One region of the Vibrio sp. 1F263 genome, then DNA from elsewhere that is predicted to be linked to it. Evidence: predicted binding sites of a transcription regulator. Region 1 holds the regulator's gene; the other holds the start of a gene.
The links. Region 1 encodes CRP, which controls carbon source genes, mostly activating them, when cyclic AMP is high. Its sites were predicted from a motif close to TGTGANNNNNNTCACA; they were not measured.

Region 2: the regulator CRP is predicted to act here: its motif matches at 3,299-3,314, upstream of cdd (cytidine deaminase).

The regions. Positions count from the first base shown of each region.
Region 1 covers NZ_JBGONI010000011.1:14,233-19,919, forward strand. The annotation lists gene ACED25_RS09745 (ABC transporter ATP-binding protein) at 1-344, shown strand, start outside; gene ACED25_RS09750 (TIGR02444 family protein) at 341-811, shown strand; gene ACED25_RS09755 (hydrolase) at 1,088-2,080, shown strand; gene ACED25_RS09760 (YheU family protein) at 2,176-2,388, shown strand; gene ACED25_RS09765 (phosphoribulokinase) at 2,466-3,335, shown strand; gene crp (cAMP-activated global transcriptional regulator CRP) at 3,577-4,209, shown strand; gene ACED25_RS09775 (DUF1338 domain-containing protein) at 4,394-5,185, opposite strand; gene astD (succinylglutamate-semialdehyde dehydrogenase) at 5,444-5,687, opposite strand, start outside.
Region 2 covers NZ_JBGONI010000004.1:185,195-190,881, forward strand. The annotation lists gene ACED25_RS04425 (thiopurine S-methyltransferase) at 108-761, shown strand; gene purT (formate-dependent phosphoribosylglycinamide formyltransferase) at 964-2,139, opposite strand; gene cdd (cytidine deaminase) at 2,307-3,194, opposite strand; gene ACED25_RS04440 (LrgB family protein) at 3,552-4,229, opposite strand; gene ACED25_RS04445 (CidA/LrgA family protein) at 4,232-4,603, opposite strand; gene sbcB (exodeoxyribonuclease I) at 4,629-5,687, opposite strand, start outside.

The DNA.
Region 1 (5,687 bases):
GCAAAGAAGCACAAGCATTGGCACCAGCAAAAGATGGCGCCAACAGTGCAGCAGCAAAAAAAGATCAGAAACGTAAAGAAGCAGAGTTCCGTAAACTGACGGCACCAATTCGTAAAAAGCTGACTCAATTTGAAAAGCAGATGGATAAATTAACGTTGGCTCTTGAAGAAGCCGAGCAAGAATTATCCGATACTTCACTGTATGAAGCTGAAAATAAGGCTAAACTGAATAAAGTACTCGCTCTACAAGCGAGCAGTAAGTCACAGCTAGAAGAAGTTGAAATGGATTGGATGTCCACTCAAGAAGAGCTTGAGCAGATGGAACTGGATATGGATAGCTTATGAGCCCAGAGCACGCACCAATATCACTAACACTGGAACGACTATGGCAATTTAGCCTTCAGTATTACAGTGTGCGCGGTGTTAAGGATGCGTGCTTAGCTTTGCAAAACCAATTCCATGGCAACGTCAATCTACTGCTGCTTCTCAAATGGCTTGATGAGCAGCAACTCTCTTTCGCTGAGGAGGAGTGGCACAAGGTGCAACAATGCTTAAGTCGCTCTGAAACCTTGCTTCATAGTTATCGAGAGCTGCGTAAACACCTCAAAGCACACGTTGTTGATTCACTCTACCGTGAAGCCTTACAATTTGAGCTACAGCTTGAGAAACAACAGCAATCCGATCTCGTCGACTGCATTAAGTCTCTTCAACTTACTGCGAACCAACAATCACCGCTCGCTTTACAGTACTGTCGTTTATTAGGGGCGGAAAATCTCTACGACGCTTTTTCTGAACCAGCACCACAGCCCTAACGCATTTCCTTTTCCTTTTATTCAATCAAGCTCCAAGCTTAACTGCGCTCTCTCGCTACCATGATCGCATGCTGACTAAAACACATTTGGGGGAGTCTTTAATACGCCCAACCTTGATATTATTCAACCAGTTACCCATCACCTGTTTTGGTCGATCATATCAGTGAAACCCTTGCGCTTATGCTAAGAATCAACCAAGCTCAAATAAAAACGTGGGCGTTTCGCTAAAAGCTCAACACTTTATCAAAGCCCATAAAAGAAGCATGGACTGTTTTTATGACAATATTTACCGCTGCCGCTGGCCTATCGAATCCACATTTACAAACCTTAGTGCCAAGATTTATTAGAAAGCAGGCGTTGTTTGCTCCTCAATGGCAGACCTTAGAAACTCCCGACGGCGATTTCCTAGACCTTGCATGGAGTGAATCGCCAGACGGTGACACGCCAAGCAATGATGATAAAAGTAACAAGCCAATATTCGTTCTATTCCACGGATTAGAAGGGAGCTTTGAGAGCCCTTACGCCAACGGGCTGATGAATGCATTTGCTAAAGATGGTTGGCTATCAGTGATGATGCACTTTAGAGGTTGCAGCGGAAAACCAAATCGCTTGGCTCGTGCATACCATTCAGGTGAAGTCGAAGATGCGCGCTTTTTCCTAAGGCATCTGCACGCGCAGTTCCCCAACAACCCCAAAGTTGCAGTTGGTATCTCTTTGGGTGGTAACATGCTGGCGAATTATTTGGCTGAGTATGCCGACGACCCATTGCTGTCGGCGGCGACCATAGTATCTGCTCCATTTGACTTGGCTTGTTGTTCTAGTCGCATTGAGCAGGGCTTCTCCAAACTCTATAAGAAGTATCTACTCAACTCTCTAAAATCAAACGCCTTGAAAAAAGTTAGCCTGCTACAGGAAAAGCTTGGTGTCACAGCGGAAACCATTAAGAAGATCACCAAACTGTATGAGTTTGATGAACAAATCACGGCGCCTCTGCATGGGTTCAAAAATGCCCAAGATTATTATGCACAATGCTCCGCACTACCTAAACTCAAGAAGATCAAACTACCAACTCAGATCATTCATGCCAAGGACGATCCTTTCATGACCGATGATGTGATTCCAAAGTTCGTTCTGCCTGATAACATCGATTATCGACTGTTTCAAAAAGGCGGTCATGTGGGGTTCATTACCGGCAGCACACTCAAGCCAAGATTTTGGTTAGAAGAAGCATTACCCGCCTACTATGAAAGTCTACAAGATTCGGCATAATGACGAGCCTTAGTAAATAACAGTTAAAATATTACTAAGCTCACTCATTTCTACAACAATAAACCTACCCATGAACATAAAAGAGAGAAGTATTTATGATCATCCCGTGGCAAGACATTGCGCCAGAGACACTGGAAAACCTCATCAAAGAATTCGTACTGCGTGAAGGTACGGACTATGGTGACGTAGAAGTTTCACTGCAAAACAAAATTGACCAAGTGAAACATCAATTAGCCTCAGGAGAAGTGAGTATCGTGTTTTCTGAACTGCATGAAACAGTTGATATTCAAGTCACAAAACGCTTCTAAGCTGCGCTCATAAAGGAGCCGTGTTATAGTGGTAAACGATTGCTAACAAGTAAGTTACTCAAAAGACAAGGGTTGTCATGTCCGCTAAACATCCAATTATTGCGGTGACGGGTTCATCTGGAGCCGGCACCACCACTACCTCAGAAGCCTTCCGAAAAATGTTCAATATGATGGACGTGAAGGCAGCTTGGGTTGAAGGGGATAGTTTCCATCGCTTCACTCGACCAGAGATGGATGTCGAGATCCGTAAGGCGCGCGAGCAAGGTAAGCACATCAGCTACTTTGGTCCACAAGCTAACGATTTTGGTGCATTAGAAGATTTCTTCCGTCAATACGGCAATGAAGGCACGGGAAAAGTCCGTAGCTATCTGCATACCTTCGATGAAGCCGTGCCTTACAATCAAATGCCCGGCACCTTTACGCCATGGCAAGAGATCCCTGAAAACTCGGATGTGATGTTCTACGAAGGTCTTCACGGTGGCGTAGTCGATGGTGACATCAATGTTTCTCAACACGTCGATCTGCTTATCGGCATGGTACCTATCGTAAACTTGGAGTGGATCCAGAAATTCGTTCGTGACACACGCGATCGTGGTCACTCTCGCGAAGCGGTGATGGATTCTATTGTTCGCTCAATGGATGATTACCTTAACTACATTACCCCGCAGTTTTCGCGTACTCATATCAACTTTCAGCGTGTCCCTACCGTAGATACATCAAATCCACTGAATGCAAAAGGGATCCCAAGTTTAGACGAAAGCTTCGTGGTTATACGTTTGCGCGGCATCAAAAACGTCGATTTCCCTTACCTGTTGGCTATGATTGATGGCTCATTTATGTCACGTCATAACACGCTTGTGGTGCCAGGAGGCAAGATGAGTTTTGCTATGGAGCTCATTGTAAGGCCGATCCTGCAACAACTTATAGAAACCGGGAAAATAGGCTAACAAAACAACATTCTGGTTGATTACTTTTCATACCGTGATCATGTGCACAATTTTGCGTAAAAAATCGTAGCTTGGTCACGATTAAAATCAAGAAATAGTACCTGAAAAAGGATACTATTCTTAAACGAAACACAAGATAGCTTGCAGCACTCAACGAGTGCTCTTATCCTAGCTAGGTCAATTCAGGCTTAGCTAAAATATGGAAAGCGGCAAGCATACCCTGCAGAGGAAGTAAGATATTATGGTTCTAGGTAAACCCCAAACCGATCCAACATTAGAGTGGTTCCTTTCACACTGTCATATTCATAAGTACCCTTCAAAAAGTACTTTGATTCATGCTGGTGAAAAGGCAGAAACCTTGTACTACATCGTTAAAGGTTCTGTGGCAGTTCTTATCAAAGACGAAGAAGGTAAGGAAATGATTCTTTCTTACCTAAACCAAGGCGACTTCATCGGTGAGCTTGGCTTGTTCGAAGAAGACCAAGAGCGTACTGCATGGGTTCGTGCAAAATCTCCTTGTGAAGTAGCTGAGATTTCTTTCAAGAAATTCCGTCAACTTATCCAAGTGAACCCAGATATTCTAATGCGTCTTTCAGCGCAAATGGCAAACCGTCTACAAGTAACTAGCCAAAAGGTTGGTGACTTAGCGTTCCTTGACGTAACAGGTCGTATCGCTCAAACGCTACTAAACCTAGCAAAACAGCCAGATGCAATGACTCACCCTGACGGCATGCAAATCAAGATCACTCGTCAAGAGATTGGCCAGATTGTTGGTTGTTCTCGTGAGACCGTAGGTCGTATCTTGAAGATGCTAGAAGAGCAGAACCTAATTTCTGCACACGGTAAGACCATCGTGGTATACGGCACTCGTTAATCTCGATTAACTGAGCCAAAAATTTGAAAGCCACCAAATGCGAATTTGGTGGCTTTTTTGTTTTCTAAAGGTCTAAAGAACAGATGCGGGAAGCAAAGTTAGAAATCGGACTTCACTATTCTAAAGTATCTCGAAGCGAAGCGTACCCGCACCTCTAGGGCAAAGCCCGTACTCGTATCTTTCTTTAACCGTTGGTGCTTTCAAAGATCTTGTCAGCTGAAGCCGCGACAAATCCGGTATAAAGCTCACCATTGGCCATCACATAACGCTTAGCAAACTCATAAAAGCCTCCAGGAATCATCTCATTGCCTTCAACAAATGAAACTGGGACTTTGTCTGCCATAGTTGATGATTGCTCTAATAAGACCTCTGGAGAGCCTTTCACCTCACCACCTGACGCATTGATAGTGAATCCCGACTCATTCAGATAGTCATTCACGGCCTGCACTTCATCGAACTTATTTAACTGGTTCACACTCACCGTAAAGTGGTTTGCACCGTAACCATGAGCTGCGAGCCAAGAAGCGTATTCACTCTCTTTTGCTAGCACTTGGAAATCTGCGAAGCTCAAACCCCAAAGACGACCACCAAACAAGAATTCATGACCCTGAAGCTTGCTTGCGTCTACTTGCCCAACCAACTTAGCAACGATCTGTTGTAAGTCGCTTGAACACTCTTCGACCTTCAACTCACTAATGAACACTTTTGGTTGTTTTGGATCTGGATGCTCGTAATGCTTAGCCACTAGCTTCTTGCTCTCAAACAAGTAATCGCCACATGCCTTGTAACCTAACTCAAGGAAAGGCTTGGCCAGTGTTTCAATCCCCAGCGGTGCAACATTAAAAGTACGCAGTGCAATATGATCATTAATCAGGGCTTCGTCTTCTTTCAGCAAGTGATGTACTTTCTCAGCCGATGGACAAAGCCTGTGAATGTAATCATTCCATAGTGATTTAAAGAGTAGATCGGGCGTCATGGTGACTCCTTGTCAGAGGTTCTAGCAAGCTAGTAATTTGGATTAGAAAGGGAGAGGCTGGACATAGAGTCAGCAGCCATCAGCCTGTGACATACTTGTTCTATTATTATCTAGCGCCCAATCTAGGTGTCGGACGTGGGTGAAAATAGGAAGCGATAACACCGCTTCCTTATTACACAATCAATCAATGAATCTGTTACTCATGAACCTAGAGCTCATAAGCTTATGATTCATCAAGTTAAAGCTTAAGAACCAAAACTACAGCTCAATACCTGGGCTAAACGTAGTTGGCAGTTGAGTTTCACCACCTTCCATTGACGCCATTGGGTAAGCACAGTAGTCAGCCGCATAGTAAGCACTTGGGCGTAGGTTGCCTGAAGCACCCGGGCCACCAAATGGTGCATCACCACTTGCACCTGTTAGCTGGCGATTACGGTTAACAATACCCGCACGGATATGGTCAACGAAGTATTCCCATTCGGAATCGTCGGTTGAAACTAGG
Region 2 (5,687 bases), on a different contig from region 1:
AGTTTCTGATTTCATCGAAACCAATTTGGTACTTTAAACCAAGCTAAGGTTGCTCTTACCTCTCTATACTGTACCCTTGCATTATGACTGTTTAACATGAACGAAAGATGAATAATCCTGAATTTTGGCACAATAAATGGGCAGCCAACCAAATTGGTTTCCACCTCGAAGATGTAAACCCACTTCTGATTAAATTTTGGGAAAAGACTGAGCCTAGCTACGAGAAGAGTGTGTTTGTTCCACTTTGTGGCAAAAGTGAAGATCTGATTTGGCTAGCTTCAAAGCATGAAGATGTTCAAGGTGTCGAGTTAAGTCAGATTGCGGTTCGCGCATTTTTTGCAGAGCACCTTTACACCCCGACTGTGACTCAAATCAGTGGTCAGCACGAGCTGTATCAATTCGATGAACTGAACATCTACACGGGCGATTACTTCTCAGCGCCAATCCAGCCTGTCGATACCATTTACGATCGCGCGTCTTTAGTCGCATTGCCTGAAGAGATGCGCGTGCAATATGTAGAGCGTTTGAAGCAACTGTTAAAGCCAGGCGGCAAAATCTTATTGGTGACATTGGATTACGATCAAAGTGAGATGGCAGGGCCTCCGTTTAGCGTACCTAAGCTAGAGATCGAGCAGTTATTTGCAGGTTATAAGCTCACTTTGTTGAATCAAGATATCGCAGATGATGAACACCCTAAGATTGCGAAGAAAGGTTTGTCTCGATTCAGTGAAGAAGTGTACTTGATTGACTCAGACGCTTAAGCGCAGTGAGCTCTCTAGCGAAAAGACCGCTTCAATAAAAAAGATAACACCAACAAAAAGACGGGCTCGATAGCCCGTCTTTTTTATTGTTCAGATTTGAAGTCGTGATTGTTCAGATGTGAGAACGTAATGGTTCAGATCTGAGTTAGTCGTTACCAATTAGTAGTCTAGTTGTCATTAGCTAGAAAATGGTAATTAACAGTTAGTAAATTACTTTTACTTTAGAAGCACTCTCAATTGCATCTTCAATCGCAGTCTCAGTGCTGTTGCGACGAGTCAGCGCCACACCTAGACGACGGCGACCATCGATATCAGGCTTACCAAACAAGCGAACTTGCGTTTGTGGTGCGTCTAGCGCCTCTGTAAGACCTTCAAAACGAATGTTGGTTGAAGTGCCTTGGCCCAGAATAACCGCTGATGCACATGGACCGTATTGCGTGATGGATTTGATCGGCATACCGGTAAACGCGCGTACGTGCAGTGCGAATTCCGATGAGTCTTGAGACATAAGAGTCACTAAGCCAGTATCGTGTGGGCGAGGGGATACTTCGTTGAAGATAACGTGATCGCCTTTAACAAACAGCTCGACACCAAAGATACCGTGACCACCTAGTGCATTAACCACTTGTTCAGCGGTGTATTGCGCTGTTTTAAGTGCGTTGTCTGACATTACTTGTGGCTGCCATGATTCACGGTAATCACCATCTTCTTGACGGTGACCGATAGGCGCACAGAAATGCACACCGTCGACTGCGCGAACGGTCAGTAGCGTGATTTCGTAATCAAAATCGATGAAGCCTTCAACGATCACACGACCTGCACCAGTACGACCACCTTCTTGTGCGTAGTCCCAAGACTTCTGAATGTCTTCTTGTGTTTTGATAACACTTTGACCTTTACCTGAAGAACTCATTACTGGTTTCACAACACAAGGCATACCCACGAATTCAACAGCGGCTGAGAAATCTTCAAAGGTGTCTGCGAAGCGGTAAGGAGACGTGCTTAGTTTTAGCTCTTCTGCGGCTAGACGTCGGATGCCTTCTCGGTTCATCGTTAGCTTGGTTGCATTCGCAGTTGGAACGACATTCAAACCTTGTGCTTCTAGTTCAACTAACTTGCTAGTGGCGATAGCTTCAATTTCAGGAACCACATAATCTGGTTTTTCAAGTTCAATGACTGCTTGCAGTGCATCGCCATCTAACATGTCTAGTACATGGCTACGATGCGCGACTTGCATCGCGGGTGCGTCTGCGTAACGGTCACATGCAATAACTTCCAAGCCTAAACGTTGGCACTCGATAGCAACTTCTTTGCCGAGTTCACCTGAACCTAATAGAAGTACACGAGTAGCATTTTCACGAGTAGCAGTACCAAACATAGAAATTCCTTCCGATCTTTTGAACGATTGATTGAAAACGGGGTGATCATACTTATTTCAATGATAAAAGCAAACGTTTGCGCAAGTTGTTGCGTTAATTACAGGTATAAAAAAAGCAGCCCCGTTAAATAGGGCTGCTTATTTAAAATTTTGTTAATTAGATGTACTTAGATTGCTAAGTAAGTCACTGGAATGTCGGGATTAATCGCTTCTAATGTAGACTGCGTATCCGCTAGGTGACTGATGCTACCTTCGGCAATTTCAACCAACGCTGCACTTTCAATCTGTTCGAAATCGAAGCCAGCCAGTTTAAGTTGAATCAACGCCACTTGTAGAGGAGGTAAGCTCGGGTTGAACGCTGCGTTTTCAGCGTAAGCACCGGTGAAAATCTCACCCGACGTCAATTGCAGTGAAACACCACTTAGGTTTTTGGTGTAAGGCGCATGGCTGCGGTTTAGTGCTGCTAGCGCTTCTACAACAATAGGCGTTGTTTCTTCAGTCGTGTGCTTATGATCAAGCTTAGTCATTAGGCCAGTCGTCACACCTAAGTCAGCAGGGCCGAATGAGTCTGGTAGGTACTCTTGCAGAGACATTTCATCACGTTGTGGAAGCTGAACTTTAAGTTCTTTTGCTGTGGTCAGTTCGTTCATGAATTGACGACAGTGACCACAAGGGCTGAAATTGATTGTGATATCAGAGATACCTTGCTCGCCTTTCATCCAAGCGTGGCTGATTGCAGATTGCTCAGCGTGTACTGTTTGGCCAAGTTGAGCACCAGCAATTTCAAGGTTTGCACCAAAATACAGAGTGCCAGACAAACCACGCACGATTGCACCAACATAAAAGTCAGATAACGGAGCGTAAGAATAGGCTGCGGCAAAAGGAAGTAGCGCAATACGTAGCTCGTCATCCGCTAAACCACTTGCTTGCAGTAGGCTAGCAAATTGTTCTGGAGACAATGTCGCGTCAAAGTTGTCTGCTAATACGATGTCACTCAAAAGTGCTTTGATTGCTGTTGGAGCACTTTCCAGCGCCAGGATAATACGACTGTTCATGTTGAATCCTTAATTGACCTTAGGCTTTAATTCTATGCAATGCTCAGGAATTTTCTGTGACTTTGATCACTACTGCGTTGTTGCTGTTACATTGGTTTGCATAATTAGAGTGAGGTCACAGATGAAATCGATTGCAAGAGTAAAAACTACCATTGATATCGCACTTATTGCTTGAAATTGAGTTTGGTTTGTCAAGTATTGATGAATAAATGAGAGAAAAAAGCCCAAGCTACCACTGAAATAATCAGGTTATGCTTGGGCTTATTGATATCTGTAACGCTTAAAAGTCGCGAACCAGTGAGTTTAGCTATTTACCAACTCATCTATTAGAGCGCGTATAAACTGTAATCAAAGTGGTTAAGAATAGAACCAAACCACGAGCGAAAATATACTCGGTGCAATGATTGAGGTGATAACCCCACAAAGAACCAATGCCAACGAACTGAATGCAGCATCTTCCTGATTCTTTTCAGCACATGTCGCAGTACCTAAAGCGTGAGACACGGTACCCATGGTTAAACCACGCGCGATAGGGCTCTTAATACCAATGAGATTGTAGATTGGGTAAGCAAAAATTGCCCCAAATAGACCAACAATCAATACCAGTATTGCCGCAATCGCTGCTTCACCACCTAAATGGCTCGATACTTCCATCGCAATTGGTGTGGTGACTGATTTACCTAATAAACTCGCAATCAAAGTTAAGTCAGCTTTAAAAGCCACTGCTATTAATGCCGTTGTTGTCATCGACATCACACTGCCTAGCGTGCAAGCAAAGGTAATGATGCGCCAGTTGGCTCTGATTTGAGGTAGCTGTTCATAAAGCGGGTAAGCAAGTGCAACAACCGCAGGCTGCAGCATGTAGGTAATCCAGGTGTTGTCTGCATAGTAAGTCTCAAACGGTACTTTGAAGAACGTGAGTATCGGAATGATGATACCAATGCTGATCAGCAGTGGATTACACAGCGGTGAGTTTACTTTTTGACTTACCCAGCGAGCAAACAGGAATACCACGATGGTGAGTAGAATCCACATGATCAGTTACCTCTCGAAAGCAAGCGGTCTAAAAACCATGATAAGGACACCAACACCAGCAACGTGCCACCAACGGCGCTCGCCATAATTGGCAATGCGTTCGCGATGAGCATGTCGAAGTGATCCATCAACCCAACACTGATCGGAACAAACAGTAAGATCATTAGCCGGATAATCAAGCTTGCACCGGGTTGTACCCAGTGCGAAGGAACAATACCAATCACCATGGCGGCAAACAGAATCAACATGCCAAAAATACTGCCTGGGATTGAGGTATCCAAAAAGTGCTGTAACGCGTTACCTGCTGTAAGTGCACCTATGATTAAGGTGAAGGAGATTAAGCAGTAAACCAGTTGGATCAATCTTTCTTTCAAAGTGTTACGTCTCTTGATAATGGAATTAGCTAGCTAACTTTTCTACGTACTGATAAACCGCCTTCAAGATAGCCATTTTCTTCTCGTCGCTTTCATGTTCGTGCGCGAGGTTTTCAAGGTTGAGCATGTACTCTTCTAAACGGCTCTCATAAAACTCACGACAATGGTTCGCCCATTTCAATTGCTCAGCTTCGTCGAGCGTCCATGGGAAATGACGAGCACGGTAACGGAACAGTAACGGTTTAATTCGTTCATCACCGAAGGTGATATCTAAAGCTGCCAAGTTATTTGGGTCAGTTTCGCGAATGATGTTCATCGCTGTTTTATCAGCAGGTGAGAAGAAACCGTCATAAAGGTGTGTATCAACATCATCACTCTTTTCGTACTCTCGTTCTTGTGAGTACAGGCCGATCAGTTTTTCGCGGATCTCTGGGTGTTCGCGCAGCAGGGCCAAGTTATTCAAGCATTGTTGGCGATCGATACCGATGGTTTCGGCATTTTCAGCCGTCAGCGTTTTGGCTGGAGCAAGAATAGGGCACTTGTTCAGTTGAACCAATTTGATTGGTACGGGTAGCTCGTCTTCACCCAGTTCACTGCGTTTGGTGTAGAGTCTGTCTCTGAGTTCATCAGCGTCCAGTTCTAACAGTGGGCTTGGATCTTTGGCTAAATCAACCACGATAACGGCATTTTGATTGGTTGGGTGCCAAGCCATAGGCACAATCCAACTTGTGTAGTTGCAGTCACGGCCAAACATGCCCGAAACGTGCATCAATGGTGTCATGTTTACAATATCAACCAGGTCATTCAGCTTACGCTTATGACGCATGTTGTAAAGGTAATCGAACATCTTAGGTTGTGCAGCTTTCAGCTTCTTCGCTAACTCGATGGTCGCAATAACATCGGCCATCGCATCGTGCGCGTTCTCATGTTCAATGCCGTTTGCCACAGATAGGTGTTCCAGTTTGAAGCTTGGATAACCTTCTTCGTTCTCTGGCCAAACAATGCCTTCAGGGCGCAGTGCGTGAACAGCGCGCATTACATCTAATAGATCCCAACGTGAGTTACCGTTCTGCCAACTCCACGC